DNA from 4 places in the Pectobacterium punjabense genome. Region 4 is predicted to be linked to each of the others. Evidence: predicted binding sites of a transcription regulator. Region 4 holds the regulator's gene; each other region holds the start of a gene.
The links. The regulator PurR, encoded in region 4, represses purine synthesis genes. The targets are predictions, from matches to a motif close to CANGCAAACGTTTGCNTG.
Positions count from the first base shown of each region.

Region 1: tusA (sulfurtransferase TusA) is a predicted target of PurR. The motif match lies at 2,341-2,358, and genes of this name have one in related genera.
Region 2: E2566_RS21235 (nucleobase:cation symporter-2 family protein) is a predicted target of PurR. The motif match lies at 1,661-1,678, and genes of this name have one in related genera.
Region 3: purE (5-(carboxyamino)imidazole ribonucleotide mutase) is a predicted target of PurR. The motif match lies at 2,893-2,910, and genes of this name have one in related genera.

Region 1 covers NZ_CP038498.1:99,580-103,797, reverse strand. The annotation lists gene E2566_RS00450 (zinc/cadmium/mercury/lead-transporting ATPase) at 1-1,973, shown strand, start outside; gene tusA (sulfurtransferase TusA) at 2,033-2,275, opposite strand; gene E2566_RS00440 (7-cyano-7-deazaguanine/7-aminomethyl-7-deazaguanine transporter) at 2,492-3,169, shown strand; gene E2566_RS00435 (DcrB family lipoprotein) at 3,355-3,921, shown strand; gene E2566_RS00430 (MFS transporter) at 4,141-4,218, opposite strand, start outside.
Region 2 covers NZ_CP038498.1:4,692,272-4,696,489, forward strand. The annotation lists gene E2566_RS21225 (transporter) at 1-620, opposite strand, end outside; gene E2566_RS21230 (hypothetical protein) at 626-1,234, opposite strand; gene E2566_RS21235 (nucleobase:cation symporter-2 family protein) at 1,736-3,124, shown strand; gene E2566_RS21240 (AsmA family protein) at 3,282-4,218, shown strand, end outside.
Region 3 covers NZ_CP038498.1:3,298,302-3,302,519, reverse strand. The annotation lists gene E2566_RS15045 (HAAAP family serine/threonine permease) at 1-596, opposite strand, end outside; gene purK (5-(carboxyamino)imidazole ribonucleotide synthase) at 1,126-2,196, opposite strand; gene purE (5-(carboxyamino)imidazole ribonucleotide mutase) at 2,193-2,702, opposite strand; gene lpxH (UDP-2,3-diacylglucosamine diphosphatase) at 2,968-3,690, opposite strand; gene ppiB (peptidylprolyl isomerase B) at 3,701-4,195, opposite strand.
Region 4 covers NZ_CP038498.1:2,726,658-2,730,875, reverse strand. The annotation lists gene E2566_RS12290 (riboflavin synthase subunit alpha) at 1-291, shown strand, start outside; gene cfa (cyclopropane fatty acyl phospholipid synthase) at 353-1,504, opposite strand; gene purR (HTH-type transcriptional repressor PurR) at 1,821-2,846, opposite strand; gene cydH (cytochrome bd-I oxidase subunit CydH) at 3,239-3,328, shown strand; gene E2566_RS12270 (C40 family peptidase) at 3,418-4,218, opposite strand, start outside.

The sequences.
Region 1 (4,218 bases), 2.2 Mb from region 4:
AAAAACTGGTGGTTGATGCCTACACCGATATTCGCCCTCAGGTTCAACATGCTGTTCAGCAAGCGGGCTTCACCTTGCAGGACACCGCACTCCCTATTGCACCACCCGACACCTCTACCGTACGTCGTTTCGTACATGAATATGGTTTCTTAATACTTTTCACTTTGCTGGCTGCTGCAAGCTGGGGACTTTCCCTGCTAAGCGAGCGCGGCGGGCAGATCGCGTTTATCGCAACCACAATTGTCGGGCTGATTCCAATCCTGAAAAAAACGGTGCAGCTCATTCGTACGGGTACACCCTTCGCGATTGAGACGCTAATGAGCGTGGCCTCCATCGGGGCGCTCTTAATTGGTGCCACCACCGAAGCCACCGTTATTTTGCTGCTGTTTATGTTGGGCGAATATCTGGAGTCTTACGCGGCAAACCGCGCCCGGCGTGGCGTAACGGCACTGATGGCGCTGCTTCCTGAAGACGCAACGGTCGTCGGAAACGGGCAGCGACGCCTCGTCCCTGTTGCGAGTCTGGTCCCCGGTGATGTCATTGAAGTCGCCCCCGGCGGGCGACTCCCTGCCGATGCGGAGCTATTGAACAACGACGCCAGCTTTGATGAAAGCGCCCTGACCGGCGAATCGGTGCCCGTTGAGCGCACACCGGGTGAAAAAATTGCCGCAGGTAGCCTGTGCGTCGATCGGGTTGTGCAGTTACGTGTGGTTTCACAGCCGGGCAACAGCGCCATCGACCGCATTCTGCAACTGATAGAAGAAGCAGAAGAGCGGCGCGCACCGATAGAACGCTTCCTTGATAAGTTCAGCCGCTACTACACACCAGCCATCATGCTGCTGTCACTGCTGGTGATTTTGGTGCCGCCATTGCTGCTGGCACAGCCGTGGCAAGAGTGGATTTATCGCGGTTTGACGCTGCTGTTAATCGGCTGCCCGTGTGCACTGGTGATTTCAACGCCTGCGGCGATTACGTCTGGACTGGCTGCGGCAACGCGCCGTGGGGCGCTGATTAAAGGCGGTGCAGCGCTGGAGTCGCTGGGCAGCATCAAGACCATCGCGTTTGATAAGACGGGTACGCTGACGGAAGGCAAGCCGCAAGTGACGGACGTGTTACCCGCCACAGGTATTAGCGAAACGGCGCTGCTAACGCGAACCGCCGCAGTGGAGTCAGGCTCGCACCATCCGCTTGCCAAAGCCATCGTCCAGCATGCGTTGTCCAGCAGCACATTTCTGCCGATGGCAGAAAACCGTAAAGCGCTGGCAGGTGTCGGCGTTGAAGGTACGATAGGCGGCAAACGGATTCAGGTCAGCGCCCCAACTCGCATCACGCCCAATCTGCTTGATGCTGACTGGTTGCAACGGGTTGATTCGCTGGAAAGCGAAGGGAAAACCGTGGTGGTAGTGCAAGAAGACGACAGGCTGCTAGGTTTGTTGGCGTTGAGCGATACGCTGCGCCACGATGCGCGTGAAGCGTTGGATGCCCTACAGCAGTTGGGGATTCGCGGCGTCATGCTCACGGGCGATAATCCCCGTGCGGCGGCAGCCATTGCCGCGACATTGGGGATCGATTACCGAGCCAGCCTGCTCCCTGCCGATAAAGTTACGGCAGTCAGCGAATTGAGTAAGCAGCACCCCGTAGCGATGGTGGGCGACGGCATCAACGACGCGCCAGCGATGAAAGCCGCAACCATCGGCATCGCGATGGGAAGCGGTACAGATGTGGCGCTGGAAACCGCCGATGCAGCATTAACCCACAGCCGCCTGACTGGGCTGGCGGCCATGATTAGCCTGTCGCGAGCGACGCAGCATAATATTCGTCAGAACATTACGATCGCACTGGGGCTGAAAGCCGTATTTCTGGTCACCAGTATTCTGGGCATTACCGGGCTGTGGCTCGCCGTGCTGGCGGATTCCGGCGCAACGGCACTGGTCACCGCCAACGCGCTGCGGCTGCTGAGAAAACAGGACTAATCGCAGTCTACGGTGCGCGGTGTAACGCCGCGTACCTGCGGCTGGAAGTATGACGAGTATTAACCCTTGCGCAGCAGATAACGATAGGGAAGCTGTTCGGTCTCCTGCGCCAGAAGCTCATGCTCCATATACACGCAAAAACCGGGAATATCGCGAGTGGTGGCCGGATCGTCGGCAATAATCAGCAGCGTTTGCCCGGTTTCCATCTGGCGCACCGTCTTACGTACCATCATCACAGGCTCAGGACAGCGCAACCCCTGCGCATCAAGGGTTTCATCCGGGTTGGTAAAGGGATCGGTCATCAACATTCTCAGTACTGGAATCAAAAAACCGCCTTAGTTTACGCTGAGGATTTCCCGACGCAAGCGACGACAACGTTTGCGCAGAAAACAACCATCTTTTCCTGGCAAAAGACATTGCATTAGCGAGGCAATTGCGTATTATGCCGCCGCGTTGCAGCATAAATCTGCACGTTATTCCTTGGGTTCCCTAACCCCAATAACCAAAAAGGTCACATTATGTATCGTTTTACTCCCCAGCAGCGGCTTACGGCGCTGATCTGGCTATCGTTGTTCCATGTCCTGATCATTACGTCGAGTAATTATCTGGTTCAGCTCCCGGTATTGATTTTCGGTTTTCATACTACCTGGGGCGCGTTTACCTTCCCGTTTATTTTTCTGGCCACTGACCTGACGGTTCGGGTTTTCGGTGCACCGCTGGCGCGTCGTATCATTCTGACCGTCATGGTGCCTGCGTTGGCGATCTCCTATCTGGTTTCGTCACTGTTTTATCAGGGATCGTGGCAGTCATTCGAGGCGCTGAGTCAGGTGAATATCGTCGTGGCACGTATCGCCTGCGCCAGCTTCATGGCATATGTTCTCGGTCAAATTCTGGATGTCCACGTTTTCAATCGACTGCGTCAGAATCGTGCGTGGTGGGTGGCACCAGCTGTTTCAACCGTGTTTGGTAACTTCAGCGACACGCTGGCCTTTTTCTTCATCGCGTTTTACCGCAGTACCGATGCTTTCATGGCAGCAAACTGGGTCGAAATTGCGATGGTGGATTATGCCTTCAAACTGCTTATCAGTCTGGCGTTCTTCCTGCCGATGTACGGTGTCATGCTGAACATGGTGCTCAAACGCCTGAGCGAGCAGAAAAGCACTGCCGACTATCACTCCGCCAGCAGTCACCATTAATTCTTATCGGGCGGTGATTCACACCGCCTTTTTCCTTAAGCCACTCATCGTTTTGTAAAAATAACGCAGGCTCAAACAATGGTTTGCAACAACAAAACGCTTGTTTTTGCTATCTGAATAAGGTGCCATACTGTTATTACCTGTTTAAAAAGATTACCTGTTAAAAAACGAGAGAAAGGGAACCTATGTCGAATGTAATCAAATACCTCGGTGTCGGCCTGCTTGTCGGCCTGCTTGCTGCCTGTGATGGCAAAACGGATGACGCCGCAAAAGCGGGCGCACAAGATAAACCTGCCGCCGCAGCCAGCGCGGGCCAGAACATTGAATTACTGGAGGGTAAAATTGCGTTTACTCTACCAGCCGATATGAGTGACCAAAGCGGTAAAGTCGGTACACAAGCAAACAACATGCACGTTTACGCGAATGACAACGGGCAGAAAGCTGTCATCGTGATTCTTGGCGATGACACCACGGACGAGTTGGCCGTGCTGGCACAGCGTCTGGAAAATCATCAGCGCTCGCGTGACGCCAACCTTCAGGTCGTCACCAACAAAACCATCGACGTTGACGGCAAGAAGCTGCAACAGCTCGACAGCATTATCACTAGTAGCGGACAGCAGGCTTATTCCTCAGTAGTACTAGGCAAAGTGGAAAATCAACTGCTGACCTTGCAGATCACGCTGCCAGCCAGCAATCAGCAACAGGCGCAGAGCGAAGCGGAAGGTATCATCCACACGCTGAAGCTGAAATAATCGACGCTATCGTCTGAGAGTAGCCACTTCGGTGGCTATTCGAAGGACATAACAAAGCACGCAGAGCGGCGATAATGGATAGATCGTAAAGACGCTGTAAATACATCCATGTACGCTCGAGCCGCGCCATCCTTGGCGCGGACGCTTTACTCTTCTATTCCATTATCCCCGTTTTCATTTCATGAATTAGGATTGTCTACGGCCTGTATTGTCATTCTCTTATACGCTGGTGATTCGCTGAGTCAGCCGCCACGTCAGCGTCAAACCAGCCAGTCCTAGCAGCGCCGCCGCCAGATA
Region 2 (4,218 bases), 2.0 Mb from region 4:
CGAGTATATGTATAAGGTAAATTAAACCATACACTTAAATTTTCAGTCACACCAAATCGAGGAGACACATAAAGATATAGTTTTTTAACTGAATAACTAGAAACCTGATAAGGACCTTGCAATGGCAGAGATGAGATCGATTTGTATGTCCTATATTTAAATCCAAAATCAACATCCGTCTCACCTGGATTAAGAAGAACAGTATAATCTGACAGGTAACTAATCGGTGCGCTATACTCTTCTTGTTTTTTATCTATTTTTGAAATAACATTTTCTCTATCCCTGACGATATCAAAATCTTTAACATCTTCAAAATTAAAATCGTAACTTACATTATGACGAGTGATTTTTTGTTTGTTATCCGATTTTGTAAGATAGCCAGTGACACGATCACCATTATTTAATGCAACAGTAAACTCATTATCAGTATTAATAAAAACAATGTCTTTTGCAGCTATCCTAATACTAGACTCATAAATGGTTCCAAAAACACAAACACCATTTTTAAAGGAGATAACATGCCCAGAAATGTTATCCCCATTTTTTAACTCGATTGTATCCGCACTAGCTATTGGTCCAATGAAAAATAATGCTGCCGCACCAAAAATTCGCAGAATCATTATCATCACCAACTTGTCACATTAATATTTCTAGTCCATTTAGCCCATCTAAGCGCTGTATTTGACATAGTTCCATCATTGTTTATAACACGATAATATTCTTCAACAATAGGAGCATTAGCATCATTAAACCCTCCATTTTTACTTTTCGAGGCTCGCCATATATCACCTATTACGGTATATTTATTCCCGTTACCAGTATCAGTTATCGTTATCGCACCTTTTTGGAAATACTCACTATTAGGAAAATAATTTTTGTGATCCTCGTCAACACCAAAATTATGTAACATATTTATATAATGGATACCATAAAAAGGTTCCCTTTCAGTAATCGTCAGAAACCCTTCTAAAGGTGCTTTTATCCCAGGATTACCAGCCATATTAAGAGTCGAATATTTAGGGAATTTAATATTTACCCATGGGTTTACATAACCAGATCCTGTTCCTGTCCATGGCTTTTTCGGTGGAAAAAGAGGCGGGTAAATAATACCAGGGATAGGCGTAATTAAACCTTTCCCATGGATATTAGCAAGCTGAGCATCATTTAGTTCAGTGACAACAGCCTGAGCTGCTGTGGAAAAAAATAGCGCCATTAACACTATTTTTACTTTCATATCATCATCCTTGATCATTTTAAATGAAAAATATTTTATTTAGTGCAAAAAGGAGGGGGAAGTCGCTCCCTGCAACTTTAATAAAATGACTATGAATTCATCGAAGCCATTATATATCAAGAAAAATGATTTAATCTAGTTGAAATAAATCATTATCACGGGACTATTTTAATTTAATATAATTAACAAGGTAATTATATTAAATTAGTGTTATAACAAACTCACACAGCATTATTTTTTATTAGAATAAAAATGATGGAATCCATTTTTTATAAGATAAAAAACATATTTAATTTAAAATTACCTTATATAAGGTCGCTATGATTGCCTTTTTCGAGACTATTTTCATCATTAATAATATTCTCACAAAGGGAAAACATCTGTCTGATGGGCTATTTCATAACCTAAAAATCATGTGGACAAACGTTAGCAAACGTTTGCTTTCGACAAAGAGATCATTAAAATGCGCTCTTTGTCGTTTCAGGAACGCCAACTTACATCATGACTACCACCACGGAAACGTCCCAAACCGAAGCCGCTGCCACTCCTCAGCGCAGTGAACTTATCTATCGTCTTGAAGACAGGCCACCGCTGCCGCAAACGCTGTTCGCCGCCAGCCAGCACCTGTTGGCCATGTTTGTTGCTGTGATTACCCCCGCGCTACTGATCTGTCAGGCATTAGGTTTACCCGCTCAGGATACGCAGCGCATCATCAGCATGTCGCTTTTCGCTTCCGGCCTGGCCTCTATTCTCCAAATTAAAACCTGGGGTCCCGTCGGTTCTGGTCTTCTATCTATTCAGGGCACCAGCTTTAACTTCGTGACGCCGCTGATTATGGGTGGGCTGGCGCTGAAGAATGGTGGAGCGGATGTTCCCACGATGATGGCTGCGCTGTTCGGTACGCTGATGGTCGCGTCCTTCACCGAAATCATTCTTTCACGCTTTTTGCATTTAACTCGCCGCATCATCACCCCGCTGGTTTCCGGCATTGTGGTGATGATCATTGGTCTGTCGTTGATTCAGGTCGGCCTGACCTCTATCGGCGGTGGTTATGCCGCGATGGGTAATAACACCTTCGGTGCGCCTAAGAACTTATTGCTGGCAGGTGTGGTGCTGCTGGTGATTATTCTGCTGAACCGCCAGCGTAACCCCTACCTGCGCGTCGCCTCGCTGGTGATTGCCATGGCGGTGGGTTATCTGGGTGCCTGGCTAATGGGTATGCTGCCGGAAAACACATCCTCGCAACACGATACAGCCATCATGGTGCCCACGCCGCTGTATTACGGTTTAGGCTTTGACTGGAATCTGTTGATTCCGCTGATGCTGGTCTTCATGGTCACATCGTTGGAAACCATCGGTGATATCACCGCGACCTCCGACGTTTCCGAGCAGCCCGTCAAAGGCCCACTGTACATGAAACGCTTGAAAGGCGGCGTGCTGGCAAACGGTCTGAACTCTTGCCTGTCCGCTGTATTCAATACCTTCCCGAACTCTTGCTTCGGCCAGAATAACGGCGTCATCCAGCTTACCGGCGTTGCTAGCCGATATGTCGGTTTCGTGGTTTCACTGATGCTGATCGCGCTAGGGCTGTTCCCTGCGGTCAGCGGATTTGTGCAACATATTCCAGAGCCGGTTCTGGGCGGCGCCACTATCGTGATGTTTGGTACGATCGCCGCCTCTGGTGTGCGCATTGTATCGCGTGAACCGCTGAACCGCCGTGCAATCATGATTATTGCACTGTCACTGGCTGTCGGCCTTGGCGTATCACAGCAGCCGTTGATTCTGCAATTCGCACCGGATTGGATTAAAACATTGCTGTCTTCCGGTATTGCCGCTGGCGGCATTACCGCAATCGTACTGAATATGGTCTTCCCACACGAAGAAAAATAGCGCCAGTACGCAATAATTTCTGTTCAATTCATGTAAAAGCGAGCGGTGATGCAACACCGCTCGCTTTTTACTGTCTGTAACAGCATTACCTATTGAGCCTTCAGGGAAATTGCGGCATAAGAACAGTTCTCCCTGACGATTGGCATGGACTGACACGATGAAATTTATCGGGAAATTATTGCTGACCCTACTGCTGCTGGCCTTTTTAGCGCTAGTGGTCGTATATGTATTACTGCAAACCAGTTGGGCGGCAGGCTGGGTGAGTAATTGGGTAAACCAGAACACCGACTACCAGTTATCACTGGGAAAAATCAATCATGGCTGGTCAACAGCCGATCATATCCAACTCACCGATGTCAGTTTTGGTCAGAAAAACCAGCCGCCGACCCTCACCGCAAAGCAGGTCTCAGCCGGGTTTAGCGTGCGTCAAATTACCGATCCGCGCCATTTCGCCAGCCTGGAATTGGAAGGCGGTACGCTGAACCTTTCCCCACAGGCCGCCACGCTCCCTATCGAAGCCGATGTGCTACAACTGCGTACCATGGCACTACAGGCAAAGGACGGTGATTGGCGCCTGAATGGTCAGCAGATCAACGGCGGCATAATGCCGTGGCAGCCCGAAGCGGGTTATCTACTGGGCAAACAAGGGCAGTTCCAGCTCAGCGCCCGTTCGCTTGAGCTCAACGATATTCCTGCCAGTCAGGTATTAGTTCAAGGCGAGATCAACCACAACCAGCTGATTTTGAGCAATTTCGGCGCCGATGTTGCCCAGGGGCAGCTAACAGGCAACGCCAGCCGCGCGGAAGACGGCAGTTGGCAGATCGGTAATCTCCGACTCAGCAATGTCCGTTTGCAAACGCAGAGAACGCCGGAAGCCTTCTGGCAGCCCGTAACCGAACTACCTTCGGTTACGGTTAACCGCTTTGACCTGATTGATGCTCGTATTGAAGGGCCGGGCTGGGCGTTTATCGACCTGGATGTTGCCCTACAAAATGTCACGTTTAAGCAGAATGACTGGCAGAGCGAAGGGGGGACGCTGTCGTTCAATGCGACCGATATTGTGAACGGCAACATGCACCTTATCGACCCGATCG
Region 3 (4,218 bases), 570 kb from region 4:
CTGGAACTCAAAGAAATGTTTTCAAAAACAGAGGTATTCCAGTTCGGAATTAAATAAAGCGCCAGTAACATCAGCACGGCAACGAAAGGATAAACCAGAATACTCATTGCCTTAACGATCATCGCTTCACCGAAACGGACAATAAACATCAACCCAAGGATCAATATTAATGACAGCACGGCACGCGGTGGAGAAGGTAAGTGCAATTGGTGAGTAATAAAGCTATCTACTGTATTGGTGATAGCAACGCTATAAACTAATAAGATCGGATAAATAGCGAAAAAATAAAGTAAAGTGATTAATTTACCTGCACCAACGCCGAAATGTTCTTCAACGACTTCGGTAATATCTTCGCCACCTTTCTTGCCGGATAATACAAAGCGGCATAAGGCACGGTGAGAATAATATGTCATCGGGAAGGCAATCAGTGCCATGATAATTAACGGAATTAACCCACCAATACCAGCATTGATAGGTAAGAATAACACGCCAGCGCCGATGGCTGTGCCATAGAGGCCCAGCATCCAGACAGTGTCGCTTTTACGCCATCCTGAAGCCTGTTCTAATACCTGGCTGCTATCTTGAATGGTGCTCATATACTGATCTCTCCTCGGTGAAAATATTAATACTCTGTTACAAGAGTATTGCCACATGATGTGGATTATAAAAATTACAGTATCGGCAAGCTGCCGTTACGGAGTTTAAAAAACGAACGAGACATGTTGCTAATTATGTCAGTAGGTCAATACTGTTTTGTGGCGGCATTCTATATCGTGGTGGTCAGCGAATAATATTGAGGCGATCACAGAAATGAATTGACGGGAAATATTTTAATAAATTTCCGCGTAAATTAAAATATCAATCTTGATACTTTATTTTAAATATTTTTAACGGCTCGTTATTGATACTTTATTTAATTATCGAGTGATAAAAAATGAACAATAAATAAAATAAAAAGCAGATGAAATAATAAACGCAAATTTTCTGATGTCACGCGTAATGATGGTTTTTCTCTTTTAGAGGGATGTACTGTCGATGTTGTTCCTGCTTTTGTATCCCATTGCGCGGTAGTCTACTGCGCGTTACCCGGCAGATCGCAATCCGCCGGATAACAGCCGCCGATCGTCAGGCAGTCAGTTTTTCTTCTGCCCACGCCAGCCCGCTGTGGTATTCCTCTGGTAATAGAGAAGCCAACGATTGCAGTGTGTGCTGCAATTGTGCGGTGTCTGACGACGGTAGATTGAGGTGTCCTACTTTGCGGCCAGGACGAACCTCCTTCTCATACCAGTGCAGATGCACCAGCGGCAACGCCAACCAGTCGATATTTACATCGGTTCCGATCAGATTGACCATCACCGAAGGGGTTTCGACGACCGGTACTGGCAGCGGCAGATCCAGAATGGCACGCAGGTGGAGCTCAAACTGGCTGATCGACGCACCATTTTGCGTCCAGTGTCCGCTATTGTGTACGCGTGGCGCCAGTTCGTTAATGAGCAGGCGATCGCCGACAATAAAGCATTCCATCGCCATCACGCCAACATAGCCCAGCGCATTCATAATCGCGGACAGCATCTGCTCAGCTTGCTGTTGCAGCTGCGGATCGGGCTGAGGGAAAGCCACGCTGGTGCGCAGAATGCCATCCTGATGCAGGTTATGAGTGAGCGGATAGAACACGCATTTGCCATGTGCATTACGAGCGCCAACCAGTGAGACTTCGCCAGAAAAATTAATCCCTTGCTCAACGATGCACTCACCATAGCAATCAGCAGGCAGCGTCTGCTGTTCGCCGTCACGCAAGCGCCATTGTCCACGGCCGTCGTAACCGCCGACGCGGCGTTTAACGATAGCGAGCTCACCGAGTGAGGAGAAGACGTGTGACCATTCATCGGCGCTGGCCAGCAGCTGCCAGGGGGCGGTTGCCAGATTCAGCGAGTCCAGCAGCTGTTTTTGCGTCAGGCGATCGGCCAGGCGTGGGAAAATGTCGCGGTTCGCAAACGCCGTGTGTTCGGCCAGCTCGCGGGTGAGGGCGGTTTCCGGCCAGCGTTCGATCTCGGCAGTAATCACACTGTTATGAAACGGCACCGACTCCGGCTCTGCATCCAGCCCAACGGGATAAACGGCGATCCCTAACGGTTCGCCTGCCTGGCGGAGCATTCTGCCTAACTGGCCATTGCCTAATACGCAGACCGGTTTCATGCCTCCTCCCGCGGATCGGGATGAGACAGCACATCATCAGTTTGCGCCTGGCGCCAGTCGGCCAGTCGGGTGGCGATGTCGTTATCATGCAGGGCGAGAATTTGTGCGGCCAGCAGAGCGGCATTCGCTGCACCAGCCTTGCCAATTGCCAACGTGCCGACTGGGATGCCACGCGGCATTTGGACGATGGAGTACAGGCTGTCTACACCGCTCAGCGTTGAACTTTGTACGGGTACGCCGAGCACGGGAACCAGCGTTTTCGCTGCCAGCATACCCGGCAGGTGTGCTGCGCCGCCTGCGCCAGCGATAATCACATCAAAACCATTTTTTGCCGCCTGCTCAGCGAAGCTAAACAGCTTATCTGGTGTCCGGTGTGCAGAAACGACTTCGGTATGAAAAGGAATGTTCAGCGTGGTGAGGATTTCCGCAGCAAACTGCATAGTGGCCCAGTCACTCTTTGAACCCATGACGATGGCAATTTTAGCCGGGGCAACGTTGGATGACATGCCTGTGACGCTCCTATGATTGTACGTGTTCGTGACGCGGTATACCCGTCATACTTCAAGCCGTATGTGCGTTGTTCAAAACGCTAACGTTTTGTCCTGCAACTCGAATTATTTAGGGTAACCAATATTGCGTCGGCCAGACAGAGAGGGTCTGGCGTTGAGGGCGTAGAGCATACCACGCCATTATGGCGAGGAAAACGGTTGCGTATGCGGAAATACAGGGGGAACTAGGTGAGAGGCCGTTAAGTCAATGGCAGAAAACGTATTAAAAGGGGAAGGAAATCAGTTCGATATTTTGTGGCGTGACCTTAATCATCGACCCTTCTTCATGCCAGGCGCCAAGAACAGCACGACGGCCATGAGAATCACCGAGAGAGACCTGGTGGATGGCTGGCCGGTGAGTATGCCCGTGGATCATCGTCTTCACCTGATAGTGCCGTAAGCGGCCAATCACCTGCTCAGGATTCACATCCATAATCTGCTGCGATTTCTTCTGATTCTTCTGCTGGCTGGTTGCCCGCATCTTCGCAGCGATTTTCACACGTAATGATAAAGGTAAGAGCAGGAACAGCCGCTGAATGAACGGGTTGTGTACCCGGCGGCGAAATTTTTGATAGGCCAAATCGTCAGTGCACAAGGTATCGCCATGCAGAATGAGGATTTTCTGCCCGTAGAGGTCAACGATATTTTCTGTTGGTAGCAGTGTCAGCCCGCTTTGTTGGGCGAAACGCTTGCCGATCAAAAAATCACGGTTACCGTGCACGAAATAACAGGGAATGCCGCGCTGATGTAATGCATACAGCTCAGCGGCGATGGTCGCATGCAGCGGTTGCGGATCATCGTCACCAATCCAGGCATCGAACAGGTCACCGAGGATGTACAGCGCATCGGCATGAATGGCGTCCTGGCGTAAAAAGCGCAGAAAACCGGCGGTAATCGCCGGTTCATGAACGCTTAAATGCAGATCGGCAATGAACAGCGTTGCCATGCAGGTCGGATTATTCGCTGACCGTTACGTGGGTAATCACCACGTCTTCTTTCGGTACGTCCTGATGCATACCGCTGCGGCCTGTTGCCACGCCTTTGATTTTATCAACGACGTCCATACCGTCGGTCACTTCAGCGAAAACGCAGTAGCCCCAGCCATCGGCACGTTCTGAACGGAAGTTCAGGAAATCGTTATCAACGAGGTTGATAAAGAACTGGGCTGTTGCAGAGTGCGGATCGTTAGTGCGAGCCATCGCCAGCGTGCCACGCGTATTTTTCAGGCCATTGTTGGCTTCATTTTTGATTGTCGCGTTGGTTTCTTTTTGATCCATACCGGGAGCGAAACCACCGCCTTGAATCATAAAACCATTAATGACACGGTGAAAAATCGTGTTGTCATAAAAACCGCTGCGGCAGTAGTTCAGGAAGTTTTCTACGGTAACTGGCGCTTTGTCTGCAAACGTATTAATAACGATATCGCCGTGATTGGTATGAAGCGTAATCATAATAATGAACCCTAGATAGCCTT
Region 4 (4,218 bases):
GAGAACAACCATCAAATTTGGTTCCGTCTGGCAGATGAAGCGCTGATGAAATACGTGCTGCATAAAGGTTTTGTCGGGATTGACGGTATCAGCCTGACGGTGGGCGAGGTGACCCGCGGGCGCTTCTGTGTGCATTTAATTCCAGAAACGCTGAACCGCACAACGTTGGGGCTGAAGCGTTTGGGCAATCGCATCAATATTGAGATCGACCCGCAAACACAGGCCGTGGTGGATACCGTCGAGCGCGTGTTAGCCAGTAAACAGGTGAACGACCTCGGTAAAGAAGAGTAATGCTGCATTCCCTATTTTTTGTAAACCGGACGAGCAACATCGTCCGGTTTTTTCTTTTCTGTTAGCGAGAAACACGCAACCCGCCGTCTATTCCATCCCTGCTGAAGACGATCTGCCAGAGCTGAAGCTCTCTTGCTCTGAATGCTCCGGCACACGCATTCAAATAGTAGCTGAACATCCGACGAAAACGTTCAGAGTAGTGTGTGGCAAGCTGCGGCCATCCTTGTTGAAAGCGCGTATGCCATGCCATTAATGTGCGATCGTAATCAACACCGAAATTGTGCCAATCTTCCATCACCATGTCAGGCTCACTCGCCTGCGCAATGTGCACAACGGATGGAATGCAGCCGTTGGGGAAGATGTATTTATGAATCCAGGGATCGAGGCGTGAATCGGTTGAATTAGCACCGATAGTATGCAGCAGGAACAGCCCATTGGGCTTTAGGCTGCGGCGTACAATACGAAAGTAGTTATCATAGTTGCGTGGCCCTACGTGTTCAAACATACCTACTGACACCGCGCGGTCAAAGTGCCGATCGAGATCGCGGTAATCCTGTAGTTTGATGATGACATCCAGTCCCAGGCAGCGCTGTTGTGCCAGCGTCTGCTGTTTTCGGGAAATGGTGATACCGTAAACGGAAACCCCGTAGCGACGCGCCGCGAACTCAGCAAGCCCGCCCCAGCCACAGCCGATATCCAGCAGTGTCATGCCGGGTTTAAGCTGGAGTTTTTCACAAATCATCGTGAGTTTATCTTCCTGCGCGTGTTCCAGCGTTTGTGCCTGTTTCCAGTAGGCACAGGAATATTGCATGTAAGGGTCCAACATGAGGGAAAAAAGGTCATTACCCAGATCGTAATGCAATTCGCCGACGACTCGAGAGCGTCGGCGGGATTGCAAATTCGTGATGCGGGCAGTGGCGATTCGCATAAGATCGTGCAAACGGCGAGGGAGTGTGTCCTTTAGCCCTGCACGTAGGACAAGATGGAAAAACATATCCAGCCGTTCACACTCCCACCATCCGTCCATATAGCTCTCCCCTAATCCCAGCGAACCTTCCCGCAAGACGCGTTTAAAAAAACCAGGGTGGTTAACGCAGATATCAAAAGGGCGAGTGCCGTTAATAGTGATACCCGCCGTATTCAACCTGTCTTGCATGATTTTCAACCAGGGCGTGGTATGGCTATGCTGCTCTTTCGCATAAGGTGTACCCATCATGTCTCCTAAATTTTTCACGTGTGAAAGTATGGAAAAACATACCTGGACAGCACTTACCGCAGATGATGTACCAGCTGTCACCAGAGAAAAAGGAAGAAGAAATGCGCTAATAAGCAGGTAGTTAATGCGCTTATAGGCAAGAAGAACGCGTATCCGCTTACGTGCGGCTATCGCTATTCTGGGTTTTATCAGTGAAAGTGAAACGCAGTTTTCAGTTTAAATCTGCTTCAGCCAGCACACAAGGAAATTGGCTGAAGCAGACAAGGAAAGCGGGTGGGAATAAGAAAAATCGGTCTATGTTGAGTCGCCGAGGTTAGCGGCGGTAATCGAGGAACGGGCCGTCGGCAACTGAGCGACGTTCAATCAGCGTTGGGTGCACTTCAATGACGTGTGCATCTTCCCGCTTACTGGTAATGCGATCCAGCAGCATCGCGAAAGCGGACTGTCCCAGACGCTCCTTTGGCTGGTGGATGGTGGTCAGCGCAGGCGTAAAGAAACGCGCGTGGCGCACGTTGTCATAACCGATCACCGAAATATCCTGTGGCACGCGCAAACCCAGTTCGTCAGCCGCACAAATAGCACCCATTGCCATGATATCGCCGCCGCAGAATACGGCCGTTGGCCGCTGTTTCTGTGCGAGGATCTGATGCATGGCTTTGTAGCCGGATTCCGGTTCGAAATCGCCCCGCACGACCCATTCGTCGCGTACGGTAATGTCGGCTTCTTTTAAGGCTTTTAAAAAGCCAAGGTAGCGCCCGTTACCCGTGTTGCGCTCTTGTATTCCGGGGATGGCACCAATATCCCGATGGCCGCGTTCAATCAGATAGCGGCCTGCCATATAGCCGCCCTCAAAGGCGTTATCGATGATGGTATCGGTGAAATCGCTGTGCATTTGGCCCCAGTCCATGACGACCATGGGAATGCTGCGATAATCTTCCAGCATGCCCAATAACTCTGGCGGGTACTCGGCACACATCACAAGCAGACCGTCGACGCGTTTTTGCGCCAGCATCGAGAGATAAGCGCGTTGTTTGCCGATATCGTTATGAGAATTACACAGTACCAGCGTGTAGCCTTTGGCATAACAGCTGTTTTCGACCGCTTCAATGATCTCGGCGAAATAGGGCGCTTCGCTGGATGTAGCCAGCAAGCCGATAGATTTGGTGTGATTAACTTTGAGGCTGCGGGCGACGGCGCTAGGCGAATAGTGCAATTCCTTGATTGCTGCCCTGACGGCTGCCTTAGTCTCTTCGGCGACGAAACGTGTTTTATTGATCACGTGCGATACGGTTGTGGTGGAAACGCCAGCACGTTTTGCCACATCTTTAATCGTTGCCATCTAAAAATGACTCCTGAACTTACCTGTTACAGACGTAAGTATATTGTTAATCGTTTGCCTACGTTTAAAGTTCTTCTTCTAAGCTAAAAAACAGGATTTCAGAAGGAGAATGCCGAATGTTATACCGAAGGGATCTGGCTTGACGTTTTTCGACTGGCACGCAGCGCTTTCATAAACAGCGGATTGTGTCCGATTTATCATGAAAGTGAAAGGGCTAATTTATACTATTAGTGATGCATCCGTCGGAGATTTTTCGCTAGAATTATGAAAGAATCGTAATAACCCTATTATTTGTAGCTTTAACTGTCTACGTGGGTTCGGCTGTGAATGATGGTGTCTTTTTTTTCAGATGAAGTTTCAGATGAAATTTGTTTGCTAATAAGGAGTGGTTTATGGATACAGATCTGAAGATGTCTTTGCTGACAACGGTTGGCTCGTTGGCTGTGATCATCGCGTTTAGTTTCATTGCGGTGTTGAACTAACCTTCAGTGCTTTTTGCGCAGGTTAGGTATTCAGACAGGTTTATTGCACAAAACGTGTCTGAATACGCTTCTGTTCGGCGTGCTATCGCTTAACGAATGGTCTGTGGCGTCACCACGCGACGCGCCCCAACATAGTGCTCCTGCCAATAATCTTCACTTAGCTTGCTGATACGAATATCTGAACCTGTACGCGGTGACTGGATAAATTTGCCTTCCCCCAGATACACCCCGACGTGATCGGCAGCCCCACGATTGTTGATGCGGAAAAAGACCAGGTCGCCACTTTCCAGCTCACTCTTTTTAATCGGCGCGGCATCACGCAGATGGTACATTTCGTTCGCGGTACGAGGGATTTGGATCTTAACGACGTCTTTATAGGCGTAATAGACCAGCCCGCTACAGTCGAAACCAGTAAAAGGAGACGATCCGCCCCAGTGGTAAGGTTTACCGATCTGGCTCATCAGTTTATTCATTGCGGTCGTTTTGGCGTGTTGATAGCGTTTTTTATGCGCTGCGCTCAGTGTCATGCCCTTTTCTGTGGGCGCTGGATTTTTATCCACTTTTCCTTTGAGTGCTGTCTTCTTCAGCCCGGTTTTGACTCTGGCCTGTGCAATGGTCTGCCTGTCGTCTTCAGGCTTCAGCTTTTTAAGGTTTTTTTTCACTAGCGCAGGTGTGCTGCTTTGCGTCCGGGATGGCTTCTTTTCTACCGGTTTGTTAGCCGTACGGGGTTTGGATTTATTGCTGACGGTGGCAGGTTCTGGCTTTTTGCTTTTGATTGGCGCTGGTGACTTAGCATTACCCTTTGTTTGACGGCTTTTCTTATTCGTTTCTTCAACGGCGCTTTTCTTCGGCGTAGAATGCGGGGTATGCGGCGCAGCCTGAACGACGTT